Regions from separate parts of the Ralstonia sp. 22111 genome, predicted to be linked through region 3. Evidence: predicted binding sites of a transcription regulator. Region 3 holds the regulator's gene; each other region holds the start of a gene.
The links. The regulator FNR, encoded in region 3, switches genes on or off when oxygen is low (the NO sensors DNR and NnrR bind a similar motif). The targets are predictions, from matches to a motif close to TTGATNNNNATCAA.
Positions count from the first base shown of each region.

Region 1: a site for FNR is predicted at 1,705-1,718, ahead of ACTJK4_RS11860 (ribonucleoside triphosphate reductase). Genes of this name have one in related genera too.
Region 2: a site for FNR is predicted at 2,584-2,597, ahead of ACTJK4_RS18165 (DUF2249 domain-containing protein). Genes of this name have one in related genera too.

Region 1 covers NZ_JBQEPR010000004.1:40,394-44,586, forward strand. The annotation lists gene ACTJK4_RS11860 (ribonucleoside triphosphate reductase) at 1-1,619, opposite strand, end outside; gene ACTJK4_RS11865 (DHCW motif cupin fold protein) at 1,756-2,097, opposite strand; gene ACTJK4_RS11870 (dicarboxylate/amino acid:cation symporter) at 2,469-3,746, shown strand; gene murI (glutamate racemase) at 3,805-4,193, opposite strand, start outside.
Region 2 covers NZ_JBQEPR010000007.1:97,783-101,975, reverse strand. The annotation lists gene ACTJK4_RS18170 (nitric-oxide reductase large subunit) at 1-2,181, opposite strand, end outside; gene ACTJK4_RS18165 (DUF2249 domain-containing protein) at 2,214-2,504, opposite strand; gene nirK (copper-containing nitrite reductase) at 2,776-4,193, shown strand, end outside.
Region 3 covers NZ_JBQEPR010000005.1:218,246-222,438, forward strand. The annotation lists gene ccoG (cytochrome c oxidase accessory protein CcoG) at 1-1,363, shown strand, start outside; gene ACTJK4_RS15075 (FixH family protein) at 1,390-1,617, shown strand; gene ACTJK4_RS15080 (hypothetical protein) at 1,614-1,868, shown strand; gene fnr (fumarate/nitrate reduction transcriptional regulator Fnr) at 1,890-2,618, opposite strand; gene ACTJK4_RS15090 (sulfite exporter TauE/SafE family protein) at 2,796-3,539, shown strand; gene scpB (SMC-Scp complex subunit ScpB) at 4,024-4,193, shown strand, end outside.

The DNA.
Region 1 (4,193 bases), on a different contig from region 3:
TAAGTCGTGCCCTCTGCCGGCGTGGCCTCGAGGTTGTACAGATGCCCCGTCGCCTCCTGGAATTCCGTCATGCGCTGACGCACGTGGTCGAGCAGGCGCACCGCCATGGCGTGGCCGAATGGCGTAGTGATGTCGTCGGCATCGTGCGTGAAGTTGCGCACCATCTCGTTGATGCCGTTCACGCCGAGCGTGCTGAAGTGGTTGCGCAGCGTGCCCAGGTAGCGCCGCGTGTACGGATACAGCCCCTGGTCGATCAACCGCTGGACGAACTTGCGTTTGACTTCCAGCACGTCGCGGCCGAGTGCGAGCAGCGTATCGAGCCGCGCCAGCAGCGCCGCCTCATCGCCCGCGTAGAGGTGTCCCAATCGCGCGCAGTTCACCGTCACCACCCCGATGGAACCGGTCTGCTCGGCCGACCCAAACAACCCGTTGCCGCGCTTGAGCAGTTCGCGCAGGTCAAGCTGCAAGCGGCAGCACATCGAGCGCACCATGTGCGGCTCGAGATCGGAATTGAGGAAGTTCTGGAAGTAGGGCAGCCCGTAGCGTGCCGTCATCTCGAACAGCAGCGTGGTGTTGGGGTGCTCCCAGTCGAAGTCTGGCGTGATGTTGTACGTGGGAATCGGAAACGTGAACGCGCGGTCCTTTGCATCGCCGGCCATCATGACCTCGATGTACGCGCGGTTGATCATGTCCATCTCGGGCTGGAGGTCGCCGTAGGTGAAGGGCATCTCTTCGCCGCCGATGTACGGAACCTGCTCGCGCAGGTCCGCCGGGCACGTCCAGTCGAACGTGAGGTTGGTGAACGGCGTCTGCGTGCCCCAGCGGCTGGGCACGTTCAGGTTGTAGATCAGCTCCTGCATGGACTGCTTGACCGCCGCATACGACATCGCATCGCGGCGGATGAACGGCGCCATGTACGTATCGAACGAACTGAACGCCTGCGCGCCGGCCCATTCGTTCTGCAGCGTGCCGAGAAAGTTGACGATCTGCCCGATGGCTGCGGACATATGCCGCGGCGGCGTCGCTTCCACCTTGCCCGGCACGCCGTTGAATCCCTCCGTCAGCAACTGCCGTAACGACCACCCTGCGCAGTAGCCCGACAGCATGTCGAGATCGTGGATGTGGAGGTCGCCCTCGCGATGCGCTGCGCCCGCCTCTGGGCTGTAGACATGCGAAAGCCAGTAGTTGGCCGTGACCTTGCCTGCCACGTTGAGGATCAGGCCGCCCAGGCTGTACCCCTGATTGGCGTTGGCATTGACCCGCCAGTCGCGCTGCTCGAGGTATTCGTCCATCGTGCTCTCGACATCGACCAGCGTGTGCTTGAGCGAACGCAGCCGGGCGTGCTGCTCGCGGTAGACGATGTAGGCACGCGCGGTGCGCCAATAGCCGGCGTCGACCAGCACCTCTTCCACGCAGTTCTGGATGATTTCGATACCGGGGCTGGGGAGCGAGGCGAGATGCTCGAGCACGCCCGTGGTCAGGCGCTGCGCTTCGACGGTGTCGAATTCGCCGGTGGCCTGTCCGGCTGCCGCGATGGCCTGGCGGATCTTTTGCGCGTCAAACGGGGCCAATGAACCGTCGCGCTTGGTGACTTGCCTGGTGACCTGTGTGCCCGTCATGAGGTACTCCATCTAGTGGTATGGAGTCAGACTAGCACTACATATTGTGGTCGGTGAGCCCTAAAGACCTTGATTTTTAAATCGCTTGACCCCGGTCAACCGGGGCCATTTGCGACGCAGAATGGTCGTGTCGCTGTCAGTCGACGATGAACAGCCTGGCGCCGTTCTTGGTGTAGGACTGATGGGCTTCAGCGTCGTCGCCCACCTGATAGCTCATGCCCGGCGTGAGGGTGAACTTGCGGCCGTCTTCCAGCGTGGTTTCCAATTCGCCATCCAGGCAGAACAGGATGTGGCCCTTCTTGCACCAATGGTCAGCCAAGTAGCCGGGGGTGTACTCGACCATGCGTACACGGATGCGGTTTGACTCGTCCCCGAAGTAACGGGTGCGCCAGATCGCCATGCCGGTCTCGCCGGTGTGCTCGGTAGGTTCAACGGCGGACCAGTCGGTCGTGCCAAAGGCGAAGGGCGCCATTTTCATCGCGGGACTCCGGGTAGGTGACGTAAGCCCATGATGGTATCAGCGGCTTACGTGGTCCATGCGTCGCATTTCATGTGCTTGAAGCGGCGCTTGTTGGTACGCCGTGACGGCATTGCGTGCGGCTCAATAATCCGCTTCGGAGGGGCTCGTTCCACTGCCCGTGCGGCATCGCAGCAAGGCGTCAACGGCGCCATATCAATGTATGCAGAAATTGCATGGTGCCATGCAACATCGACATAACGATCGCCATGCGCTTCTCTAATATCGTCGCTTTTTACAAAGCGTGACGAAGTTGGGCCAGCCCTTGGCCCCATGAGATCCGCGTCTGTCGCGCGCCGTCCCTCCGGCCACGATATTCCTTGGAGAAAGTCTTGAACACCAAACGTCTGACCTCCCATATCGGGCTGGCAATGCTGCTGGGCATTGCCGTCGGCTGGGGTTGCCACGAATATGCCAAGGACGCTGCGGCGGCCAAGGACATCGCTTCGTACTTCAGCATCATCACCGACATCTTCCTGCGCATGATCAAGATGATCATTGCACCGCTGGTGTTCTCGACCCTGGTGACCGGCCTGGCGAGCATGAGCGGCGGCCGTTCGGTGGGCCGCGTGGGCCTGCGCGCGATGATCTGGTTTGTGTGCGCGTCGGCCACGTCGCTTGCGCTGGGCATGCTGCTGGTCAACTTCTTCCAGCCGGGTGTGCACATGAACCTGGCGCTGCCGGATGTGTCGGCCACGTCGGGCCTGAAGACCGGTGACTTCACCCTCAAGGCCTTCATCACGCACGTGTTCCCGCGCAGCATCGTGGAGGCCATGGCCACCAACGAGATCCTGCAGATCCTGGTGTTCTCGCTGTTCTTCGGCGCCGCGCTGTCGACGATGAAGAACCCGATGGACAGCGTGATCGGCCGTGGCCTGGAAGAGCTGACCAAGCTGATGTTCCGCATTACCGACTACGTGATGCGCTTCGCCCCACTGGGCGTGTTTGCTGCCATGGCCGCTGCCATCACGGTGGAAGGCGTGGGCGTGCTGTGGACCTACGGCAAGCTGATCGGCGAGTTCTACCTGGGCCTTGCGCTGCTGTGGGCGATCCTGTTCTTTGTCGGCTACGTGCTGCTGGGCCGTTCGCTGGGCCGTCTGCTGGGGCTGATTCGTGAGCCGACGCTGCTGGCGTTCGCCACGGCGAGCAGCGAATCCGCTTACCCGAAGACGATCGAGGCGCTTGACCGATTTGGCGTGCCCAAGCGCATTTCGAGCTTCGTGCTGCCGCTGGGTTATTCGTTTAACCTCGATGGCTCGATGATGTACCAGGCGTTTGCGGTGCTGTTCATCGCGCAGGCCTACAACATCGAGATGGGCTTCACGCAGCAACTGACGCTGCTGCTGGTCCTGATGCTCACGAGCAAGGGCATGGCCGGTGTGGCGCGTGCCTCGCTGGTGGTGGTGGCAGCCACGCTGCCGATGTTCCATCTGCCCGAAGCCGGTCTGCTGCTGATCATCGGCATCGACCAGTTCTTCGACATGGGCCGCACGGCCACCAACGTGATCGGCAACAGCCTGGCCACGGCCGTGGTGGCGAAGTATGAGCCGGCTGAAGAGGAGGCGGTGGAAGAGACCGCAGAACCCGCAGTGCAGCCGCAGGTCGGCTGACTTTAAGCCAAGACGACAGCGCCGCCTTTCAGGGCGGCGTTGTTGTATCTGAGCGGCGTTATTCCGGTTGAGAAGCGAGCGATGCCACGGCCGGGCTCAGGGGCGCATCGCCGATGTCGACACGCTGTGCCATCGGTGCCTCTCCGAGCAATGCAGCCACCATGGCTTGCAGCGGAAGCACGTCGCCGGTGCTCATGAAGCGGGGCGATGCGGCTGGGCCCGCTGCCTGCAATCCCGCCGCCGCGAGCGTGCGGCCCAGATGGCGCGCGACGGCGTGGCCGGTGTCGATCAACGTCAGACGATCGCCCGCGATCTCGCGGATGGCGTCTTCCAGAAACGGGTAGTGCGTGCAGCCGAGCACCAACGTGTCGGCGTTTGCGTCCAGCATCGGTTGCAGATACGCCCGCAGCAGCTCCAGCACCGCAGGCGAGTGGGTATCGCCACGTT
Region 2 (4,193 bases), on a different contig from region 3:
GCCGATGGCGAACACGATGTCACCCGGCACGCGCAGCCAGACCAGCGTTTCCATCACTTTCGAGTGCACCACCTCCGGCGAACGGGCGTACCACATGCCCTTGGTGACGCTGGCCCAGGCCTGGTAGATACCGGCCGGCAGCAGCGACATGAACACCATCATGGCCAAGCCGATATTCAGGCCCCAGAACGCGGGCTTGAGCAGGCGGTCGGCATGCAGGCTGCGGGCATACAGGCCGCGCAGGCAGAACAACATCAGGCCGATACCGAGCATGCCGTACACCCCGAACAGTGCGGCGTGCCCGTGGGCGGCCGTCATGTTCAGACCTTGTACGTAGTACAGCGAAGCCGGCGGGTTGATGGCAAAGCCGAGCAGGCCGGCGCCGACGGTGTTCCAGAAGCCTACGGCCACGAAGCACAGCACGGGCCACTTGTAGGCGTTGAGCCACGGCGTGCCTTGCGTGCGGCGATAGTTCTGCAGCGCTTCGAGCCCGATCAGCGTAAGCGGCACCACTTCCAGCGCAGAGAACACCGCACCCACCGAGATGATCGACGTGGGCGTACCCGTGAAGTACAGGTGATGCAGCGTGCCCAGAATGCCGCCGAACAGGAACACGATCGTCTCGGCCACGATGGCGCGGTTGGCGCTGCTGGCGCGAATCAGGCCCAGGCGCGTGAAGATGAGCGCGATGACGGCGGTGGCGAACACTTCAAAGAAGCCCTCCACCCACAGGTGGACGAGCCACCAGCGCCAGTACTCGATCATCGAATAGTGCGTGTGTTGGCCCCACACCAGCGAGGTCGAATAGAAGCCGCCGATGCACGTGGCCGACAGGAACACCATGGCGATCAGTCCGCGCGATTCCGACGGCGTCTTCAGTGCCGGCCACAGTGCGCGGCCCAGCAGCACGACCCAGAACAGCAGGCCGACGAACAGCAAGATTTGCCACACGCGGCCCATGCTGGTGTATTCCAGCCCCTGGTTACCGACCCAGAAACCGAAGTCCGCACCACGATGTTGCAGCGTGCCGAGCCAGCCGGTGGCGATGGAGCCCACCACGATAAAGATCAGCGCCCAGAACAGCAGGTCAACGCCCAGCTTCTGGAACTTCGGTTCACGGCCCGACAGCAGCGGCGCAATGTAGAGGCCCGTGGCCAGCCACGCCGTGGCAATCCACAGCACGCCAAGCTGCGTGTGCACGGTCCGGCTGATCACGTACGGCAGCACCTGCGCCAGCGGAATCCCGAAGAACGATTCACCTTCCACCGCATAGTGCGCGGTGATGGCGCCCATGCCGATCTGCACCAGCATCAGGCCGATCACGGCAAAGAAGTACTTGCGCGTGGCCTTCATCGACGGCGTGGCAACCACGTTGAGGAACGGATCGGCCGGCAGCGGCGCAGCCTCCTCTTCGTGCTTGCTGCTGCCGTGCAGCCACAGCATGGCGGCAATACCGCCCAGCAGCAGCACGATGCTGACCATCGACCACATGGCGGCACCGCCGGTCATGGTGTTGCCCACCAGGGGTTCATGCGGCCAGTTGCTCGTATACGAGATGTCGGTCTCGCCCGGGCGGTCGGCCGCAGCGGCCCACGACGTCCAGAAGAAGAATGCCGCCAGGGCTTCGCGGTCGGCCGCTTCCGGCAGCACGCCGGTAGCCATGGCGTATTGATCACGCAGCGTTGCGAGCGACGGATCGGTGCCGAACAGGGCCTCGAAGTGCTGCGCCACGCCGCGGATGGCCTCTGCGCGCTCACGCGACACGGTCAGGATGTCGCGATTTGCGTCGTACGTATTGCGGCGCATTTCCTCCTTCACGCTGGCGTCGACGGCGGCTTGCTGCACCGTCGTCAACGGCGCGTCGGTATCGAACTGCTGATGCGCGCGGATGGCTTGCAGCGCCGTGGCTTCACGGTGCAGCCAATCGGCAGACCAGTCAGGCGCCACGTAGCTGCCGTGGCCCCAGACGGTGCCAAGCTGCTGGCCCCCGGCTGCCAGCCAGGCCTCTTGCCCGCGCTGGATCTGTTCGCCGGTGAAGAGCACCTCGCCCACAGAAGTGACGACGGCATGCGGGATCGGCGGCGCTGCCAGATAGATCTGCCGGCCCAGATAGCCCAATGCCCCGAACGACAGGATGAAGATCAGGCCGAGCCACCGCCACAGCCTTTGGTTGTTTTTCATGACAAGGTTCCTTGCAGGATGCAATCGGAAATTCAGGCGCCACCACCGCAACCACCACAGCAGTGGCCGGCGCTGGCCGCAGACGCCACCTTGGTGATGGCGACGCGCCACGTGGCGGGGCCGCGCTCAAGGTAGTCCCAGGAAAACTGGCCCGGGCGCTCCACTTGAAACTGCGACTGCAGCGGGCGCGGATCGTGATCGTTGATCAGCTCCAGGCTCTGGCCGATGCCGAGTTCCCCGAAGGCGGAGAAGATCAGCGGATGGCGCTCGCGCGGCGCCAGCACGCGGAGGTCGAGCTGGATGGTGGAGGCGGACTGTGTCATGGGGATTCCCTCTGTGGGTGTCGCATCAAAAGATGCATTAAGGATGCAACTATATTAGTGAGCGGAATCTCTGCCGTTATTGATGTATATCAGATGCTTGTTTTATGGGTATCTTGATGTGGCAAATCACGCCACGACTGGGCTTGCGTGCCACGCGGTGCGGTGGAAGTGCCGGTCGGGGCCGGTTTTCGTTTGCGCTGTATCAAAGCCCTAATGGCCGCCGGGGCCTAACGTGGAGCGGACGACACCAGACCGATACACGGGGGAAAAAATGAGCCGTCTTCACACCGTCCGCAGCCTGATGCGCGCGGGCTTGATTTCTGTGGTGCTGGGCGCACTGCTTGCGGGCACTGCAGCCCGCGCCGCGAGCGCCAAATTGCCCGGTGACTTCGGACCGCCACGCGGCGAGCCGATCCACGCCGTCCTCACGAGCCCGCCGCTTGTGCCACAGCCGGTCCACCGGAACTATCCAGCCAAGGTCATCGTGGAGCTGGAAGTGGTCGAGAAGGAAATGCAGATCTCCGAAGGCGTCAGCTACACCTTCTGGACGTTCGGCGGCACCGTTCCCGGCAGCTTCATCCGCGTGCGGCAGGGCGACACGGTGGAGTTCCACCTCAAGAACCACCCGAGCAGCAAGATGCCGCACAACATCGACCTGCACGGCGTGACCGGACCGGGCGGCGGCGCTGCATCGAGCTTCACCGCACCGGGCCATGAATCGCAGTTCACCTTCAAGGCGCTCAACGAGGGCATCTACGTCTACCACTGCGCCACCGCGCCCGTGGGCATGCATATCGCCAACGGCATGTACGGCCTGATCCTGGTCGAGCCGCCCGAAGGCCTGCCCAAGGTGGATCACGAGTACTACGTCATGCAGGGCGATTTCTACACCGCCGGCAAGTACCGCGAGAAGGGCCTGCAGCCGTTCGACATGGAGAAGGCCATTGACGAACGCCCGAGCTACGTCCTGTTCAACGGTGCCGAAGGTGCGCTCACCGGTGACAAGGCGCTGCACGCCAAGGTGGGTGAAACGGTGCGCATCTTTGTTGGCAACGGCGGGCCGAACCTGGTCTCAAGCTTCCACGTGATCGGCGCCATCTTCGACCAGGTGCGCTACGAGGGCGGCACCAACGTGCAGAAGAACGTGCAGACCACGTTGATCCCGGCGGGTGGTGCGGCGGTTGTGAAGTTCACCGCGCGCGTGCCCGGCAGCTATGTGCTGGTCGACCACTCGATCTTCCGCGCCTTCAACAAGGGCGCCATGGCGATCCTCAAGGTGGATGGCCCGGAGAACAAGCTCGTCTACTCTGGCAAGGAGCTGGATTCGGTGTACCTGGGCGATCGTGCGGCACCCAATATGAGCGCTGTCACGAAGGCGACCCAGGCATCGGTAAGCGGCACGCTGACCGTGCAGGATCAGGTGCAGGCAGGCCGCGCGCTGTTTGCGGGTACCTGCTCGGTGTGCCACCAGGGCAATGGCGCCGGCTTGCCGGGCGTGTTCCCGCCGCTGGCCAAGTCGGATTTCCTGGCGGCAGATCCGAAGCGCGCCATGAACATCGTGTTGCATGGCCTGAACGGCAAGATCAAGGTCAACGGACAGGAATATGACTCCGTCATGCCGCCGATGACGCAGCTCAATGACGACGAGGTCGCCAACATCCTGACCTACGTACTCAACAGCTGGGACAA
Region 3 (4,193 bases):
CAAGATTTATCCGCGCGCCGTGACCGGCGCCTTTGCGCGTTGGCGAGTCTGGCTGGTTCTGGCCACGCAAGCCATCTTTTATGGCCTGCCGTGGTTCCAGTGGAACGGTCGCCAAGCGGTGCTGTTCGACCTAGGCGCACGCAAGTTTTACCTTTTTGGGCTCGTGTTGTGGCCGCAGGATGTCATCTATCTGACGTTGCTGCTGGTGCTGTCGGCGCTGGCGCTGTTTCTATTTACGGCGGTGGCGGGGCGCCTCTTTTGCGGCTATGCCTGTCCGCAGACGGTCTACACCGAGATTTTCATGTGGATCGAGCGGCATATCGAAGGAGATCGCTTCGCGCGCATCCGCCTCGACGGTGAGCGTTGGAGCCTGCGCAAGTTCCGCCTGAAGGCCGCAAAGCATTCGGCCTGGATCCTCATTGCGCTCTGGACGGGCTTCACCTTCGTCGGTTTCTTCACGCCGATCCGCGATCTGGGCATGGAGACCTGGACGCTGTCTCTCGGCCCCTGGCAGACATTCTGGATGCTGTTCTACGCATTTGCGACGTGGGGCAACGCCGGTTTCATGCGCGAGCAAGTCTGCCGCTACATGTGTCCCTACGCTCGTTTCCAGAGCGTGATGGTCGATCCCGATACCTACGTCGTGACGTATGACACGCAGCGCGGCGAGCCGCGCGGCAGCCGCTCGCGCAACGCCGATTTCGAAGCTCAGGGTCTGGGTGCGTGCGTCGACTGCAGCATCTGCGTGCAGGTGTGCCCCACCGGCATCGATATCCGCCAAGGGCTGCAATACGAATGCATCGGTTGCGGTGCTTGCATTGACGCCTGTGACCAGGTCATGGACAAGATGCGCTACCCGCGGGGTCTGATCCGGTACACGTCGGAACGCGCGATGCTTGATCGGCTCAGCCCGAAGGAAGCCCGGCGACATCTGCTGCGCCCGCGCGTGCTGATCTATACGGGGATCATGCTGGTGCTCGTCACGGGGTTCATCGTGGCGTTGGCCATGCGGCAGCCGCTCAAGGTTGACGTGATTCGTGATCGTGGCGCACTGGCGCGTGAAGTGGACGGCGGCAAGATCGAGAACGTTTATCGCCTGCAACTGATGAACGCGTCCGAGCACCCCATGCGCGTGACCATCACCGCAGAGGGCATGCCGGAACTGGACGTGCAGGGCGGTCAGGGCGAGTCCACCACACTGGAGCTCCCGCCGGCGGCTAACCGGCTGCTGCCAGTGCGCGTGCGCCGGCCGGCTGACGATGCCGCCCCCGGCTCGCACAAAATCCGTTTCGTCATCCATGCAGACAGCGGTAGCGACAGCCTTGTACTGCGCGAACCGTCGAGCTTCATCGTGCCGCGCTGATGCGGCATCCCCAACAGGAGGCAACGATGCACGCAACGCAATCTTCCGCACAGGCCCGTCCGTGGTGGCGCGAGCCTTGGCCGTGGCTGCTGATGGCAGGGCCGTTCGTCGCCATGATCGGCTGTGGCGTGACCATCTGGCTGGCAATGTCGCATCCCGATGCTGTCATTCACGACAACGTCGTACGGCGCGGTTTGGTCGTCGAAAAGACGGCTGGCGCACCGGCGCATGCCATTCACACGGAGGCCCGATGAAGCGTCGACTGCTGATGTGGATTCTGTGGCCGGCATTTCTGTCGGCTGCCCTGGCTGAGCTGGTGGTCTTCGCGGTGGTAGACCCCGCCGACCTGCGCTTTTTCGGCGAACAGATCACGGTGTCGGCCCAGGCCGTCTACACCGTGTCGTTCTTTGTGTTCTGGTTGTTGTGCGGATTGTCGAGCGCGCTGACGCTCTATGTGTCGCCTGGCATTGGCAAGCTGGAAGCGCATGAGCACCCGCTGGTCTGAGCGGGCGCCATGGACGGCAGCTTAGGCCGCCTGACCGCTCATGACCTGGCGCAGGCCGGCCAGGTCGATCAGCTTGACGTGGCGTTGGCGGATCTGGATGAGACCTGCTTCGGCAAAGCGCGAGAACAGGCGGCTGACCGTTTCGAGCTTCAGGCCAAGATAGCTGCCGAGTTCTTCGCGGCTCATGCGCAGGACAAACTCGGTCGACGAATATCCGCGCTGGGCCGAACGCTTCGACAGGTTGAGCAGGAAGGCTGCGAGACGCTCCTCCGCACGCATGGAGCCCAGCGTGAGCAGCATCAGATGATCCTGCGAAATCTCCTTGCTCATGATGCGCAGGAACTGATGCTGCAGCGAAGGCAGCCGGCGCGAAAGGTGCTGCAACTCGTCGTAGCGCACCACGCAGACTTCGGTATCTTCAAGCGCGGTGGCGTCCGACACGTGGCGCATATCGCCAATGCCATCAAGCCCGACGATTTCACCCGGCAGGTGGAAACCCGTGATCTGATGCCGGCCGTCTTCAAGCGTCAGATGGGTTTTGAGCGTGCCGAAACGAATGCCGTACACCGCCTCCAGCGGCTCACCCAAAGAATAGAGCGATTGCCCCTTCTTAATGCGGATGCGCTCGCCGACCAAATCGTCCATCTTGCGCACGTCGTCCGAGTTCATCCCCACCGGCAGGCAGATTTGCCCGAGTACACAGGTGGAGCAACGCGAGGCTTGGTCGGTAAGTGCGATTCGAGTGAGCACGGGCGGGGGCGAATTTCGGGAAAGTGAAATGAGTAATTCTTGTTGTACAGCACCAGCTTATTATAACGGCGACCTTCTTGTCCTCGGACATTTCCGATGGGGCAAAACGCGTCAATTAGGCTTAGTTCGCAACAGTAAAACGAAAACCTTGGTCCATATCAAAAGAGCGTCAGAAAGATGAGTGCCGCGGCGCTTCTGAGCGTTTTCCTGATTGCATTGCTCGGCGGTGTGCATTGTCTGGCGATGTGCAGCGGTATCGCACTCGCGGCCGAACGTGGCGCTGTGGCGGTGCGGATCGTGTCCCGTCGCCGGCTCTGGTTTGAACAGGTCGTCATGCATGCCGGCCGGCTGTCCACCTATGCGTTGCTGGGCGCAATCATGGGTGCGATGGGCGCGACCGTCTGGCGCCAGCAATGGCTGCCGATTCAACGCGGCTTGTTTGCTTTCGCTAGCGCATTGCTGGTCGCCTATGGGGTTTTACTGCTTGTGCGTTCCGCTGGAGATGCGTGGCGGAGTGTGTGGCTTGAGCGCTTGCTTGGCCGCGTGGCAGGTGGCCTGTCTCGAGGGGCTGCCACGCTGGGCGGTAGGCTGCAGCGTCAGCCGCCGCTGCTGCGCCGCTATCTCACGGGTATGGCCTGGGGGCTGGTGCCGTGTGGCATGGTCTACGGCGCATTGGCTGTGGCGTTGTTGGCAGGCAACGCCGCCTCCGGCGCCGTGGTCATGCTCGCCTTTGGTGCCGGTACGCTGCCGAACCTGCTGATGATGTCTGGTCTGGCTGGGTGGCTGCGCGGGCTGTCGCGCCAGCGATGGGCGCGGGGCGCGGCCGGCATCGCCATCGCCGGGTTTGGGGTCTGGGGACTGGCTCACGCAATCTGGTTGCCAGAGATGCTTAACGCACACGGATTCTGTCTGGTGCTGTAGGCGTTCAGGCAGCCGAAAATTGCCAATCGCCCCATGATGGGAGGCTAGGACATCTTCCCGGTTGCGGCGCCGCTGGAAATTGCCCTACAATCAACCACAATTCGATTCGCCACCCGCGCAAATCAACAATCCTAAGCGCGGCGCCAAGCGATGCCATCCAGCGGTAGAGTCCCCTGGACAGTCGATTCGGGCGGGCTGCCGTTCTTCTTGGCAGTCGTCCGGTGCAGTATCCGTCCCCATGGCGGCGGAAGAAATTGCCCTTGTGGTGCCTGACCGGCACCGGATCAACTCGCTCCTCCGGCCCTACTTCGCGGGCATAGCCACTGCGTTTCGGTGCAGGGTCCAATTGAATTAATTGGTCTTCGCGCGCCGGGCCCGGGCGGGCAACAGCATTCAGAAATGCCGCGTGCTTCGCGGTGGGACGACAAACCTCAAGCGTGACGGCGACTGGCCGCGCGCGAGCAATGACGAGCCGCTCAACCCGATGAATACCCAAGAGGCGAAGATCGTCCTCGAAACCGCGCTGATCTGCGCGCAGGACCCGTTGCGAGTCAATGACTTACGCAAGCTCTTCGACGAAGATGTGTCCGCAGATACCATCCGTGTGCTGCTCGAAGAGCTGCGCCAGGATTGGTTGAATCGAGGTGTCGAACT